DNA from 2 places in the Kitasatospora sp. NPDC088264 genome. Region 2 is predicted to be linked to the other one. Evidence: riboswitches for the same ligand, from Rfam matches in the RefSeq annotation. Region 2 holds a riboswitch; the other holds the start of a gene.
What was found. A riboswitch is a leader RNA that binds a small molecule or an ion and turns the genes downstream of it on or off. The one in region 2 is predicted to bind cyclic di-AMP.

Region 1 (7,780 bases), on a different contig from region 2:
TGATGGGCGGCTGCATCGGGGTGCTGCTGCCGGGCGCCGAACTCCCGCTGGCACTGATCCGGGCCGACCTGTTCCGCCGCTACGACCTGCCCTGGGAACTGGGCACCCCGCCGCAGGCACTGCCGCCGGAACGCGAACGGCCGCCGGCCCGCGGCTGACGGCGGGTGGACGGCGGCTCGGTGTCCGGGCGACCGATCGCGGGAGCCGGACCCGTACGCTCTGCCGGGAGTTCCTCTCAGCGCTCCTTGAGGATCGACGCCAGCAGGTCCACGGTCCGCTCCGGCGTGAGGCTGTCCACGCAGAGCCGCTCCATGACCTGGATGTACGCGTCGACGTCGTCCCGCTTGTCGAGGTACAGCGCGCTGGTGAGCTGCTCCAGGTAGACGACATCCGCGAGGTCCTGTTCAGGGAAGCGCAGGATCGTGAACGCCCCGGACTCCCCCGCGTGCGCGCCGAATCGGAACGGCATCACCTGGATCACGACGTTGGCCTGCTCGGCGACGTCGATCAGGTACTGCACCTGGCCGCGCATCACCTTGGGCCCGCCGACGGGGCGGCGCAGCGCGGCCTCGTCGATCACGGCCCACAGTCGCGGGCTGGCGCCCTCGGTCAGCAGCTTCTGGCGACGCAGGCGGAGGCTGACCCGCCGCTCGATCTCCTCCTCGCTGACGACCGGCCGACTCTGGCCGAAAACCGCCCGTGCGTACTCCTCGGACTGCAGCAGTCCGGGGATGAACTGCACCTCGTAGGTGCGGATCAGCTGGGCGGCCTCCTCCAGGCCGACGTAGGTCTGGAACCAGCCCGGCAGCACGTCGTTGAAGCTGTGCCACCAGCCGGACTTGTTGGCCTCGCGGACCAGCCCGAGCAGTGCCTCCCGCTCCAGGCCGTCGTCCACGCCGTAGAGGCTGAGCAGGTCGGCGACGTCGCGCTCCTTGAAGCTGACGCGGCCGAGTTCCATGCGGCTGATCTTGGACTCCGAGGCCCTGATCGCGTAGCCGGCGTCCTCGCGCGTGATGCCGCGCGTCTCACGCAGGCGACGCAGCTGAGAACCGAGGAGGATCCGGCGGACCATCGAGCCGCCGCCCGGCTGAACTGTGGTCATGCGGTCGAAACCTCCACCTAGGGCAAACAGCGCACAGTCTGCCATCAGTTGAGCGCTCACGGTGCCGATACTGACGGATGTTCCTATCAGTTCCACACTCCACACACCAGGATGCACGTGCATCCGGCGCTTGCATATGCCAATAGTGCGACTGCACGTGAATCGACTCTTGCATCTGCAGTGAGCGCACACCACCATGGTGCACGTGCACCTGCACATCCCTGGCATTCCCGCGGGCTCCGCGTCGACCCCACGCGCGACTCCGTGCACCGACCCGGCAGCGTTCCCCCGCGCCACCGGGGGTTCGTGTGCGCGCGCGCTGGTCGAGGGGGCGGCCGAGCGGCCGAGCGAGTCGGAGGTGACCGGCATGACCCCGGCGGGTCCAGCCGTGTCCGCCCCCTTATGGGAGGAGCTCTTCATGAGCACCGGTACGGCTTTGGCGGTTGACCCCCATGTGGTCACCTGTACGCTCGCTCCTCGCTTCGAAGCCGTCAGAACCGCGCGCGACTTCGCCAGAACCTCTCTTCAGCGCTGGGGCCTGATGGAGCTGTTCGACGACGTCGCGCTGGTGGCCTCGGAGCTGGTGACCAACGCACTGCGGCATGCGATCGGCGCACGGCCCGACCCTGCGGGTGGCGTCCAGGGCGAGTACGACTTTCCCATACAGCCGACCCCTGAGGGCCGGCTGCCGATCCGAATAAGCCTGGTCCACCGCTCCCCCCAGGTGGTCTGCGCGGTGAGCGACCCGAGCTGCATCGGCCCGGTCGCCCGGGAGGCGGACTTCGTCGCCGAGTCCGGCCGCGGACTGCACCTGGTGGAGTCCTTCAGCCGCTCCTGGGGTTGGCACCCGCTGGGCAGCGGCAAGGTGGTCTGGGCCCTGTTCGAGGCGGAGCCGGCCACCGGTTCCGAACTCGGTGGACGGCACCGGCGCTCGGCCTAGCGCCAGGCGGCGCGCGGCCGGCCGAGGGAGGCCCCGGGAGGACCGCACCCCGGGCTCCGCGGAGCGGATCGGCGGGCCTGGCACAGGTGCGCCACGGGCTCCGGCCCAGCCCTCAGGGCGATTTCCACGACGATTCCCGGGCCTGTCTCCCGGACGAGCCGGCCGGACCGACGGCCGGGCACCCCGGCGGCCCGACTCCCGTCCACGTCCGGGCCCCCAGCCGTGCGCGGGACCACCCGCCACACCTGCGCGCGGTCGGCCGCGAGAACGGCCGCCACGAGAGCGCCCGCCATGTGGCCCCGGACCGGCCCCGGACAAGACAAAGGCCGTCGCGGTGTCAGCACCCACGACGGCCCCCCGATGGCAGGACGGCGGCCGGTCAGACCGCCAGGTGGTCGAACTCCCCGTCCTTGGCCCCCAGCAGCAGGGCGGCGATCTCGGCCCGGGTGTAGATGAGCGCCGGACCTTCCGGGAAGCGCGAGTTGCGCATCGCCACATCGCCCCCCGGCAGGGCCGCGAACTCGACGCAGTTCCCCTGGGAGTTGCTGTGCAGGCTCTTCTGCCAGACAACCCCCTTGAGGTCGGCGGCCGCCATCCCGTTGTAGGTGTCGTACGAGCCGTACGTGTCCTGCGAGTCGTGCATAGAAATCTCCCGAAGAGCTCCGGAGTGGTCGTCCAGCGCGGCGCTCCCGGCACCCGCCGAACGAACGGACCGGCCCCGTACCGGCCCGGCACAACGCCTCACTTGACGCGATGATAGCTGCTGTGCACGTGCATCAGCACGGGACATTGCAGGTGCACGAGGCCTTTCACCGGCAGTTCTGAACTCTTCACGGACCCTTCTCCTGACGGTACGTAAACGGACATAGCCGAGTGAATCGCCAGATTCTCGATAACCGGCCGTGAGCGATTCCCCGCTGAATGTTGATCTTCAGACGCCCGGAGTCGCGCCTTCGTGACCCTCCGTCAGGCGACCTCCCGGCTGTGAGACATCTCACGCGCCACAGAAGCAACTCGACGCCCCGTCGGACACGTCAGGGCAACCAGCGGTGATCGCTCGAAGGCTGGGTGAGATATGTCCGGATTGCGGGCAAACCGCCCGGACGGACACGACGGGAGCGCGGCGCACCCGCCATGACCACGTGAAACTCGAACGGCAGCCGAATGCAGGCCTGACGGGCCGATGTCCTACGATCTCCGGCATGAGCACCGCAGCCATCCCGGGCGCGCCACTGCCCGTCCGCACTCCAGGCTCCCGTGCGCGGGGGCGCCACCGTCGCCCCGAGCGCCCCGAGATCCCGGCCGGATCCCCGGCCCTGGTGCTCGCCGTGCCCGCGACCGCCGGGCCCGAGTCCCGCTCGGTCGTCGAGGAGCTGCTGTCGATCGTCCGCAGCGAGCAGGGCGACATCCAGACCGCCGTCGGCTACCTCCCGGGCGAAGCCGCCCAGGGCGCCGACAGCGACGACCGCACCGTCGCCGAACTGCTGGCCATGGCCGCCGAGGCCGGCCTGCCCGCGCCGGTCCTGGTGCCGCTGGTACCCGGCCCGCACGGATTCCTGACCGAACTCCACGCCCTCGCCGCCGAGTACGGAGCCCCCGTCACCGACGTGCTCGGCCCGCACCCGCTGCTCGCCGAGGCCGTGCACGTGCGCCTGTCCGAGGCCGGCCTGGCGCGTGCCGACCGGGCCCGGCTGTTCGCCATCGCGACCGCCGCGGACGGCGTCGTGCTGACCACCGTCGGCGGCGAGGAGGCCGCTGCCGCTGCCGGCATCACCGGTGTCCTGCTGGCGGCCCGGCTGGCCGTCCCGGTCGTGCCCGCCGCGCTCGACGTGCCGGGCTCGGTCGCCGCGGCCGTCAACCACCTCAAGGAGACCGGCTCCCAGCGCCCGGCGCTGGCCCCGCTGGTGATCGGGCCGGAGGCCGACTCCGAGCTGCTCGCCACGGCCGCCGAGGAGACCGGCTGCCCGTCCGCGGCGCCGCTGGGCGCCTACCCGACGGTCGGCCAGCTGATCGCCTCCACCTACCTGGCCGCGCTGCCGGCGCCCTCCCCCGAGGCCCTGACGCGGGCCGAGGCCGAGGCGGCGGAGGCCGCCGAGGGCACCCACGCCGACCACTCCGGCCGGGGTGGTCGCGCCGCTCACGCCGCTCACGCCGCCGCCGAGGAGTCGGCCGGCCAGTAGTAGCGGTCACCGCACGTGTGAAGGGCCCGGAACGGCTACGTTCCGGGCCCTTCCCGCTTGTCCCGTAAGGGAGTTAAAGGACGAATAGGTGTGATGTCCGTTCTATCCGCATTTGTTCACCATCGCTCGACGCACCCCCCGACGGCCACAGTGCGGACACGCCGCTCTCCCGACGGGCGGGCCCCCAGGCGACCCGACCCACCGTCACCCGCCTCCTGAAACGCAGACAGTTGCGCGCACCCTTCGCGGCGTTGCCGGAAATCGGTCATTTCCGATCATGACAAGTGAGGGGAACGACCGTTCTCGCCAAACCGTGATGCGCGTCACAGGTGTTTGCAGTTTGAACTTAAGTCTGCTTAACGTGCTCCCCGTTCGTGGCCACACGAACCCAGTTCATCCGCGACGCCGAGTCCTGCCGTCGGATGTCCTGGCAGCGCGAAAACGCACCACGGCAGGAGCGGGGGACCCACAGGTAAGTCGCCCCGGACCGTTCCCCGGAACGATCCAGGGCTAGGGGTGAAGCCGCGCCCACAGCGCGGCCGGGCAACTCCAGCCCGAATCCGACAGCTCACCTCGCAGGCGTGGGAGAGGACTGCGTCTTCATGCTGCCCACCAACGGCACCCGTCTGTCCAGTCGTACCCGACGCGTGATCGCCGCCGTCGGCGTCGCGGGCGTCGGCCTCACCATCCCCTGCCTCACCTCCGGCACCGCCTCCGCCGCCTCCGTCGCCACCTGGGACAAGGTCGCCCAGTGCGAGAGCACCGGCAACTGGAGCATCAACACCGGCAACGGCTTCTACGGCGGCCTGCAGTTCACCTCCAGCACCTGGGCCGCCTTCGGCGGCACCGCCTACGCCCCCCAGGCCAACCAGGCCACCAAGGACCAGCAGATCGCCGTCGCCGAGAAGGTCCTCGCCTCGCAGGGCCCCGGCGCCTGGCCGGTGTGCTCGGTCCAGGCCGGCCTGACCAAGGGCGGCACCCCGGCCGCCGTCGACACCTCGGCCGGCTCGACCACCGGCTCGGCTGCCGGTTCGACCGCCACCAAGCCCGCCGCGAAGCCGGCCGCCCCGGCCGCCAAGCCCGCGCAGACCCAGACCCCGGCCCCGGCCGCGAAGCCCGCCAAGCCGGCCGCACCGGCCCAGGACCAGGCGCAGGCCCCCGCCGACTCCACCAACGGCACCTCGGCCCAGAAGGGCCAGAGCCAGGCCCGGAACAGCGCCCAGCCCCAGGCCGACGACTACACCGTCGCCTCCGGCGACTGGCTGTCCTCGATCGCCGACAAGCACAACCTCCAGGGCGGCTGGCAGCGGCTGTACGAACTCAACCGCGGCACCCTGACCGAGGGCCCGGACTCCATCTACCCGGGCCAGCGCCTCTCGTTCAAGGACGGCGGCCAGGCCCAGCAGTCGGCTCAGGCCGACCGGTCCGGCTCCGGCTCGTCGGCCACGTCCGGCTCGGACTTCACCTGGTTCGACCGCTCGCAGAAGTCCGGCCAGACCTCCAACGGCGCTGTCGCGAGCGCCAAGCCGGCCGCCCAGCCCCAGGCCCCGGCCACCAAGCCGGACTCCAAGCCGGCCGCCCAGGCTCAGACCCCGGCTCAGACCCCGGCCGCCACCGGCAGCATGGCCGCCGCGGTCTCCTTCGCCCAGTCGAAGGTCGGCCAGGCGTACGTCTACGGCGGTACCGGCAACGGCGGCTGGGACTGCTCCGGCCTGACCCAGGCCGCGCTGCGCGCCGCGGGCGTCTCCGTCCCGCGCGTCGCCGCCGACCAGGCCGCCGCCAGCACCCGCGTCTCGCTGGACAGCCTGCAGGCGGGCGACCTGCTGTTCTGGTCCAACAACGGCCAGAACTCCGGCGTCTACCACGTCGCGATCTACATCGGCGGCGGCCAGTACGTCGAGGCCGCCAACCCGAGCTCGGGCGTGCGCCTGCAGACCGTCGCCAACTGGGCGCCGGACTTCGCCGGCCGGGTCTGAGCACGACCGACGGGTGACAGCCGACAACTGACGGCTGACCCGGCACCCTGGCGGCACACAACGGGCCCCGGAGAGCAACTGCTCTCCGGGGCCCGTCCGTTGACCGTCCTCAGCGCGCGCAGGCCCCCGTGGACCCGCGCATGACCAGCTCCGGCTGGAACATGAACTCCCCGCGCTGGACCGCGTTTCCGCCGACCTCCTCCAGCAGCGCGTCCACCGCCGCGGTCGCCATCGCCTCGACCGGCTGGCGGATCGTGGTCAGCGGCGGCTCGGTGAAGGCGATCAGCGGCGAGTCGTCGAAGCCGACCACCGAGACGTCGTGCGGCACCGACAGCCCACGCTGCCGCACCGCCCGGATCGCCCCGAGCGCCATCATGTCGCTGCCGCAGACGATCGCCGTGCAGCCCTTGTCCAGCAGCGCGCCGGCCGCCGCGTGCCCGCCCTCCACGCTGAACAGCGTGTGGTGGACGAGTTCCTCGGCCTCCTCCTGGCTCCGTCCCAGCACCTCGCGCATCGCCGCCGTGAAGCCCTCGATCTTGCGCAGCACCGGCACGTACCGCCGCTGCCCGACCGCCAGCCCGATCCGCTCGTGCCCGAGTTCGGCCAGGTGCTGGACGGCCATCCACATCGCGGCCCGGTCGTCCGGCGAGATGAACGGCGCGTCGATCCGCTCGCTGTAGCCGTTGATCAGCACGAACGGCACCCCTCGCCCGGTCAGCCGGGCGTAGCGGTCGTGGTCGGCGGTGGAGTCGGCGTGCAGCCCGGAGACGAAGACGATGCCCGCCACGCCCCGGTCGACCAGCATCTCGACCAGTTCGTCCTCGGTGGACCCGCCCGGTGTCTGGGTGCACAGCACCGGGGTGTACCCGTGCCGGCTGAGCACCTGCTCGATCACCTGGGCCAGTGCGGGGAAGATCGGGTTGCTCAGCTCCGGCGTGATCAGCCCGATCAGGCCGGCGCTGCGCTGGCGCAGTCGGGTCGGCCGCTCGTAGCCGAGCACGTCGAGCGCCGCCAGCACGGTCTGCCGGGTGGCGGCGGAGACGTTCGCCTTGCCGTTGAGTACGCGGGAGACGGTGGCTTCGCTGACCCCCGCCTGCGCCGCGATGTCTGAGAGTCGCGCCGTAGTCACGGTCCCAGAGCCTATTGCAACCACGTCAGACCGCCCACCAGCCGGTGCTGTCCGGCGCGAGCACCGTCTCGCCGCCGTCGACCACCAGCTCCACCGAGGAGAGCAGCAGCTTTCCGGGCGCCGCTATCCGGACCGGCTCGTCCGTGGCGTTGACGGTGCAGACGAAGGAGCCGCGGCGGAACGTCAGGGTCCCCTCGGGGCCCTCCAGCCACTCCACGGCCGTCCCGGCGCCGAGGTCGTCCTGGGAACGGCGGACGGCGAGCGCGCTGCGGTACAGCTCCAGGGTGGACGCCGGGTCGCCGGTCTGCGCCTCGACGCTCAGCGCGGCCCACTCGGCCGGCTGCGGCAGCCAGGACGGCCCGCCGGCGACCGGGCCGAAGCCGTACGGGGCCTCGGTGCCGGACCACGGGATCGGGACGCGGCAGCCGTCGCGGTAGCCGTCCTGCCCGGCCT
Region 2 (7,780 bases):
GGGTCTCCTCCGACCCGCAGGCCTGGGCCTTCATGGGCAACTCGACCGGCGGCTACTGCGCCCTCAAGCTGGCCATGCGCCACCCGGACGTCTTTCCGACCGCCGTCGCGCTCTCCGCCTACTACGACGCCGCCGACGACCCGACCACGGGCGACCTGTTCGGCGGCAGCAAGCAGCGTCGTGACGAGGCCAACCTGATGTGGCGGTTGAAGAACCTGCCGCAGCCCAAGGTGTCCGTGCTGCTGGCCGGCACCAAGAAGGGCGACGGCGACTACCGGCGCGACACCGAGGCCTTCGTCGACGCCGTGCAGTCCCCGATGAAGGTCTCCTACAGCATGTTGGAGAACGGCGGCCACAACTTCGAGACCTGGAGCGCGCTGCTGCCGTCCTCGCTGGAGTGGCTGTCCCAGCACCTCAAGGTCCCGAACCAGGCCGCCTGAGCAGACCGTCTGAGCAGACCGTCTGAGCAGGCAGTCTGCCCAGACGGCCTGAGTAAGCCGACGGACAGCGAGGGGGCGCGGGGGCGGTGAGGCTCAGGCCACCCGCTCCAGCGTCCCGGTGTGCAGCTCGCCGACCCGGCCGCCCTCGCCCTCGTACGTCCAGAAGGCGCGTACCGTCAGCCGGCCGAGGTCCATCACGTGGCTGACGGTGATCCCGCTCTCCTCGGTCCAGCTGATGAAGTAGATCTCCGGCGCCACCTCGGCGACGTGCAGCCGCACGTCCTCCCACTGGCCCGCCGACTCGCCGAGGCCCTCCCAGCGCAGCCGCCTGCCGTCGGCCGAGTAGGTGTTGCGGAAGGCCGCGCCGTTGTCGGCCCGGAAGAGGTAGGTGCGGCCGGCGAAGGCGGGCAGGGGCGCGGTCATGGTGGGGCGGTACCTCGTTCCTGTGGGGCCGTGCACGGCGGTCTTGTGCACTGCGGAAGATGTCGGACCTCCAATTTATCCGACCCGGTGAGCCGGGTGGGCGCACCCGTGGACGGTGCGCCACGGCACCGGCCGCCACCGCGCAGGCCGGCGCGGTGTGCGGCGGGCACCTGGGCGCCCGCCGGCGGCCGGTCCTACCGTCCACCCCCATGAGACGCACCCCCACTCCCGTGCGGCACACCCCCACCGCCGTCAGACGCACCCCCACCGCGTTGTCCGCCCTCCTGCTCACCCTCGCCGCGCTGCTCCTCGGCACCCCCACTCCCGCCCAGGCCACCGTCGCCCAGACCGCCACTGCCCAGACCGCCGCCCAGGCGGCCACCGCCCCGCTCGCCCTCGAAGCCGCCTTCCCCGCCCCCGGCAACGGCTGGGCCAAGGTCGAGCGCTACCTCGACACCACCCCCGGCTTCCGTACCGAGCAGTACCCGGCCGACGGCCGCGGCGACCAGGACGGCGCCCGCCGGACGTACTTCGGCGGCACCGGCCAGCCCTCCTCCAGCCGCTTCCTGCTGTACTCGGCGACCGGCTGGGACACCGGTAGCCGTCCGACCCCCGTGCTGCTGGTCCACGGCGCCAACGACAACGCCGACCGCGCCTGGGCGAACCCGGGGGAGAGCGGCACCTGCGGTGCCTCCGCCTGCCCGTCCACCGGCCTCGCCCAGTACCTCGCCGGCACCGGCCACCGGGTGTTCGCCATCGGCTTCGCCCACAAACAGGGCGACAACCTGCTCCAGGCGCAGGCCGTCGGCGACGCCGTCGCGCTGATCCGGGCCCGCCTCGGCGTCCCCCAGGTGGACGTGGTGGCCTGGAGCAAGGGCGAGGTCGCCGCCCGGGCGTACGTGTCCTCGGTGCGCCCGTCCTGGGGGCGGGCCTACGCGGGCGACGTGCGCCGCCTGATCACCCTCGGGGGCCCGAACGGCGGGCTCGACTACGTGTACGCGCACGGCTGGTCGTTCGACCTCGCGAGCTGGCCGGCCTGCGGCGGCACCGCCAACGCGCCGTCCCCGCACCTCTACATGACCTGCTACGGCACCTACACGGCGCAGCCCTGCCTCGGCGTGCTGCCCACCGGCGGCTACGACTGCTACCCGGGCCAGCGCCAGCTGCTCGCCCGCTGGGACGGCCGGTACGGGGTGGACGGCACCGCCCAGGACTGGTGGACCACCTACTACGGCGGCCAGGGCTTCTACACCTCCGGCCAGGGCATCCAGGCGGCGATCGACGCCGGTTCGCTGATCGCGCCGCTGCAACAGGCGGGCGTCCCCGCGTCGGTGCGCACCTATCTGCTCGCGGGCGGGTCCGCCGACATCCCGGGCGTGCTCAACGAGAACCGGGGGCCCAGCGACGGCATCGTGTTCACCGCGAGCGCCCTGGACACCACCGGCATCGCGACGATCGGCGGCACCCGGCTGCTCACCGGCCTCAACCACCTGGAACTCGCCTGGGCACCGGAGGCCGAGAGCCAGGTCGACAACTGGCTCGCTTGACCCGTGGACCGCCGATTCGCCGATTCGCCGATTCGTCGTTCGGCAGCTCGACGGCTCCGCTGATCCGTCCCAACTGATCCACCACGCAGCGTCGTTGATCGACACCACTGTGACCTGTGCGACAACCGGCCCGAGCAGGTTGTCCGTTCACGGACGGCCTGCCTAGCCTGCAACCGTCGTCCGCCCTCGCGGACCCCCGCCGCCGGGACGCCGAGTCCTGTCCACCCGCCGGCCGGCAACCGAGCACCACAGCGGACGGGAGCGGGGGAACCAAGGTCAGCGCCCGGCCCGTACGCTCCCGCGTGCGGGCCGTGGCTAGGGGTGAAGCCGCTTCCACCGGCGGCCGGGCTGCCTCAGCCCGAATCCGACAGCTCACCTCGCAGGCGTCGCAGAGGACACTGCCATGCACCAGCCTGCCCGGCGCCGCGCGCCGCGCCACGCCCGCCCCTCCCACCGGGGCCGCAACGCCGCCCTCGCCGTCACCGGAGCGCTCGCCGTCACCGGCGCCGGACTGCTCGGCCTGCCGGCCGTCTCCGGCGCCCAGGCCGCCACCGCCCCGACCGTCACCCAGGACCGGCTCGCCCCGGCGACCATGGTCGCCAACCAGGCCGCCACCGCCTCGCTGACCCTCCACTCCTCGGCCTGCTTCACCGCGAAGACCGTCGGCGTGGGCGTCCGGAACGCGGCCGGTGCGAACCTCGACTTCCCGGGCAACGCCTCCAATGTGCAGATCTGCCCGAGCGGCCTGTCCTTCACCAGCGGCGCACGCGCCCTGCCGGCCGGGACGTACACCCAGTTCGGCTTCTGGCAGGACCTCGGCGGGGCCTGGCACAACCTGGCCTCGCAGCAGCTGGTGGTCTCCAGCACCCCGGCGCCGACTCCGCCCCCGACCCCGACGCCCACCACGAAGCCGACTCCCGCCCCGACCCCGACTCCCGCCCCGACCCCGACGGCGACCCCCACCGCGAAGCCGACCCCGACGAGCAGCCCGAGCCCGAGCAGCCCGAGCGCCACCGCCAGCCCGTCGGCCGGCACCCCCGCATCCCCGGTCGCCGGCAAGTCGCTGACCTGGTCCGACGAGTTCAACGGCCCGATCAGCTGGGGCTCGCGCTGGGTCGGCGACAAGAGCACCGCGTACAAGTACGGCAACCACAACCCGGACGACAACAAGCTCGACCTGCTGAACAAGAACAACGTCAGCGTCGCGAACGGGGTCGCCACCTTCACCGCCGCGCCCGGCACCACCACGCTGGAGAACGGCAAGCAGGCCTGGAACACCGGCTTCCTGACCACCGAGGGCTCCAGCGAGGGCTTCCAGGTCAGGACCGGCGACTACGCCGAGACCCGGGTCAAGCTGCCGTCCGGCTCCGGCGCCTGGCCGGCCTTCTGGACCTGGAAGAACGGCAACGGGGAGGTCGACTCCTTCGAGTACCACCCCGACAACCCGAACCTGCTGGAGCTGACCAACCACGTCAACCCCGGCAACCCCAAGTACTACACCGACGCCGGCGCCGTCGCGAAGGACCAGTGGGTGACCATCGGCACCTATTACGGCGCCACCTCGGTGGACTGGTACGTCAACGGCGCCAAGGTGTTCTCGGACGGCAAGGGCGTCGGCGCCAACTGGTCGGCGTACCTGATCCTCAACCTGTCGGTCGGCGCGGGGAAGTACCACCCGGCGCCGCAGGGCACCGCCCCGATCACCTTCGCCGCCGACTACGTCCGCGTGTACCGGTAGGGCCTTCGGGGCTTCCGGGTCAGGAACCGGGAGCCGTCTCGACCACCGTGATGTCGAACGGCTGCCGGTTGTTCCCCTCGTCCGGGTCGTCCACGCCGCGCACCGAGACCGAGCCGCCGGTGAGCTTGCCGATCCGCAGGTCCGGGGAGAGGCGCACCGGTACCAGCGCGGTCGCGCTGCGCAGCGGGGGCAGTCCGGCCGGGAAGACACAGCGCACCTGCCGGCCGTTGAGCCGCACCTCGCAGTCCTCGGGGAAGTACGGGCCCACTGGGGAGACCCCGGGAGGCAGCGTCACCAGCACGGTGAACGGTGCGGCGGTGGTGTCCGGGCCGCGGTTGGCGATGAAGGCGTGGACGGTGGTGGTGCCGCCGGGCGGGGCGGCGTCCGGGTCGAGCCGGACCACCTCCAGATCGGAGCGGGACGCCGTGGGGGCTGCCGTGTCCACCGCCGGCCGGGGCTCGGGCCGCCGCAGCGCCCAGGACGGGCCGGCGGTCAGCGTCGCCACCGAACAGCCGGCCGCCATCGCGGCGACGAGCGAGGCCGCGCGGAATCCGCGGAGCCTGCTGGCCTGCCCGGACCCGCCCCGCCTGGACCCGCCCTGCCCGGACCCGCCTCGCATTGTCGAACGCCTGTACGTCATCGTCGTCCACCCTGTCCCGGGGCCCCGGCCGCCCGCGCCGCTGCGGGCCGCGTCCGCACCAGGGTGGCGGAGCCTGCGCCGGGGGCCGGTGCAACCCGCTCGGCGTCCGCCCGAACGGGGGAGCGTACGTACGGGAAGTCGACCGGATCGACTTCCCGTGCGTGAAGCGGGCGGTGGCGACGGGTCAGGGTGCGAGGACCTGCCCCAGCCGGGTCGCGATGTGATGCATCACCGGCACCAGCGAGGACGTGCCGGCCTGCTCCTCCAGGGCCCGGATGCGGGCCTCCGGGCCGGACACCGACAGGGCGGTGGGCGTCGGCGCGCCCGGTACGGCGAGCGCGATGCAGCGGACGCCGATCTCCTGCTCCTGGTCGTCGACCACGTAGCCGCGCTCGCGAGCCTCGGCGAGCTGGTGCAGCAGCTCCTGCGGGTCGGTGACGGTGTACTCGGTGTGCGCGGGCAGCGGGTTGGGGCCCAGGACGGCGCGCGCCTCGTCCTCGGGGAGCTGGGCCAGCAGCGCCTTGCCGACGCCCGTGCAGTGCGGCTGCACCCGTCGGCCGACCTCGGTGAACATCCGCATCGAGCGCCGCGACTGCACCTGCCCGACGTACACCACCTCGCCGCCCTCCAGTACCGCCAGGTTGGCGGTCTCGCCGGTGGCCTCCATGAGTTCGGCCAGGTAGGGGCGGGCCCAGCTGCCGAGCAGCCGGCCGGCCGTCTCGCCGAGGCGGATCAGCCGGGGGCCGAGGGTGTAGCGACGCGCGGTGTCCTGGCGTACATAGCCCTGCTGGACGAGGGTACGAACCAGGCGGTGGATGGTCGGCATCGGCAGGCCGGAGCTGGCGGAGAGCTCGCTGAGGGTGGCCACGCCGCCGGAGTCGGCCAGCGCCTCCAGGAGTTGGAAGGCGCGCTCGACGGACTGCACGCCGCCGGTCGCGCGGTCCGGGCTGGTCGTCGATGCTGTGTCGGGGGTCGAAACCACCGGCGTTCCCTTCGCTGTCGGGGAGGAGTAGAGTCCCGGCGATCACATCAACAAACCGTTGAAATTCTGTATCGCGGAAACTAGTCTCCACCTTACAGAATCGAACCCGCCGACAGGTGGGTTCCGATCAAGGAAGTTCCCACCGGAGCTCCCTTCGCCAGGCTCAACCGCTTAGGAGTGTCCTGCCCATGGCTACAGAACAGGGACCCGTCGGCGCCTCCCCCGCTGCTCCGGTCGTCACTGTCGCCGGTCCGCGCGTTCACCGGGCGGAGGAGGTGCTCACTCCGGAGGCGGTCGCCTTCGTCGTCGGCCTCCATCGCGCTTTCGAAGGGCGCCGACAGGAGCTCCTGGCCGGGCGGAAGGCCCGCCGGGCGGAGATCGCCAGAGCCGGCACGCTGGACTTCCTCCCCGACACCGCCGACGTCCGGGCCGCCGACTGGAAGGTCGCCGAGGCGCCCCGCGCGCTCCAGGACCGCCGGGTCGAGATCACCGGTCCCACCGACCGCAAGATGGTCATCAACGCCCTCAACTCCGGCGCGCGGATCTGGCTCGCCGACTTCGAGGACGCCACCTCCCCGACCTGGGAGAACGTGGTCAGCGGCCAGATCAACCTGATCGACGCCTTCGAGGGCCGGATCGACTTCACCACCTCCGCCGGAAAGGCGTACGCCCTCAAGCCCGCCGCCGAACTCGCCACCGTCGTGGTCCGCCCGCGCGGCTGGCACCTGGACGAGAACCACCTGCTCGTCGACGGCGCCCCGGTCGCCGGAGCCTTCCTCGACTTCGGCCTGTACTTCTTCCACAACGCCGCCCGGCTGCTCGCCAAGGGCGCCGAGGACCCCAACTCCGGCCCGTACTTCTACCTGCCGAAGACCGAGAGCCACCTCGAAGCCCGGCTCTGGAACGACGTGTTCACCCACGCCCAGGCCGCGCTCGGCATCCCGCACGGCACCGTCCGCGCCACCGTGCTGATCGAGACCATCACCGCCGCGTTCGAGATGGACGAGATCCTCTACGAGCTGCGCGACCACGCGGCCGGCCTCAACGCCGGGCGCTGGGACTACCTGTTCTCGATCGTCAAGAACTTCCGCGACGCCGGCGAGCAGTACGTCCTGCCGGACCGCAACAGCGTCACCATGGCCTCGCCGTTCATGGCCGCCTACACCCGCCTGCTGGTGCAGACCTGCCACAAACGCGGCGCTCACGCGATCGGCGGCATGGCCGCGTTCATCCCCAGCCGCAGGGACCCGGAGGTCAACGCCGCCGCCCTGGAGAAGGTCAAGGCGGACAAGGACCGCGAGGCCGGCAACGGCTTCGACGGCTCCTGGGTCGCCCACCCGGACCTGGTGCCGGTCGCCCGCGCCTCCTTCGACGCGGTGCTCGGCGAGCGCCCCCACCAGAAGGACCACCCCGGGCCCTCCGAGCCGGTCACCGCGACCCAGCTGCTCGACATCGCCGGCGCCGACGGCAGCTGCACCCACGCGGGGCTGCACAACGCCGTCCAGGTCGGCATTCGCTACATCGAGGCCTGGCTGCGCGGCCTCGGTGCGGTCGGCATCTTCAACATGATGGAGGACGCCGCCACCGCGGAGATCTCCCGCTCGCAGATCTGGCAGTGGATCCACAACGGCGTCGTCCTGTCCGACACCGGTGAGAAGGCCACCGCGGACCTCGTCCGCGCCCTGGTCGCCGCGGAGTTGGCCGAACTCCTGGCCGAGCTGGGTGCGGACGCGTACGCCGGCGGCCGCTGGCGCGAGGCCGCCCAGCTCTTCGAACAGGTCGCCCTGGCCGAGGAGTTCGCGGACTTCCTGACCCTCCCCGCGCTTCCCCTGCTGGGCTGAGTCCCAATCCATCCGCCGGCGCCGCCGCTGCCGCCTGCCAGGCTGTAGCGGTCCCGCCGGCCCATTGCTCCGTTCCGTACGGCGACGATTCCACCTGTCCTCTCGTCGCCGTGCGGAACGGCTTTTTCCCGGTACCCGGTAAGGAGTTCAACCGTGCCCCGCATCTTCT

Region 1: linked by a shared signal. The riboswitch ahead of AB0O82_RS23480 (transglycosylase family protein) and the one ahead of AB0O82_RS00490 (glycoside hydrolase family 16 protein) in region 2 are both predicted to bind cyclic di-AMP.

What each region holds. Positions count from the first base shown of each region.
Region 1 covers NZ_JBFBIR010000031.1:72,567-80,346, reverse strand. The annotation lists gene AB0O82_RS23505 (TetR family transcriptional regulator) at 1-158, shown strand, start outside; gene AB0O82_RS23500 (helix-turn-helix transcriptional regulator) at 236-1,102, opposite strand; gene AB0O82_RS23495 (ATP-binding protein) at 1,521-2,042, shown strand; gene AB0O82_RS23490 (DUF397 domain-containing protein) at 2,422-2,685, opposite strand; gene AB0O82_RS23485 (hypothetical protein) at 3,245-4,222, shown strand; cyclic di-AMP (ydaO/yuaA leader) riboswitch at 4,657-4,817, shown strand; gene AB0O82_RS23480 (transglycosylase family protein) at 4,804-6,198, shown strand; gene AB0O82_RS23475 (LacI family DNA-binding transcriptional regulator) at 6,308-7,327, opposite strand; gene AB0O82_RS23470 (glycoside hydrolase family 13 protein) at 7,353-7,780, opposite strand, start outside.
Region 2 covers NZ_JBFBIR010000001.1:116,985-124,764, reverse strand. The annotation lists gene AB0O82_RS00505 (alpha/beta hydrolase-fold protein) at 1-440, shown strand, start outside; gene AB0O82_RS00500 (MoaF N-terminal domain-containing protein) at 534-863, opposite strand; gene AB0O82_RS00495 (lipase) at 1,073-2,410, shown strand; cyclic di-AMP (ydaO/yuaA leader) riboswitch at 2,645-2,811, shown strand; gene AB0O82_RS00490 (glycoside hydrolase family 16 protein) at 2,814-4,148, shown strand; gene AB0O82_RS00485 (hypothetical protein) at 4,168-4,653, opposite strand; gene AB0O82_RS00480 (IclR family transcriptional regulator) at 4,973-5,770, opposite strand; gene aceB (malate synthase A) at 5,959-7,611, shown strand; gene AB0O82_RS00470 (gamma-glutamylcyclotransferase) at 7,765-7,780, shown strand, end outside.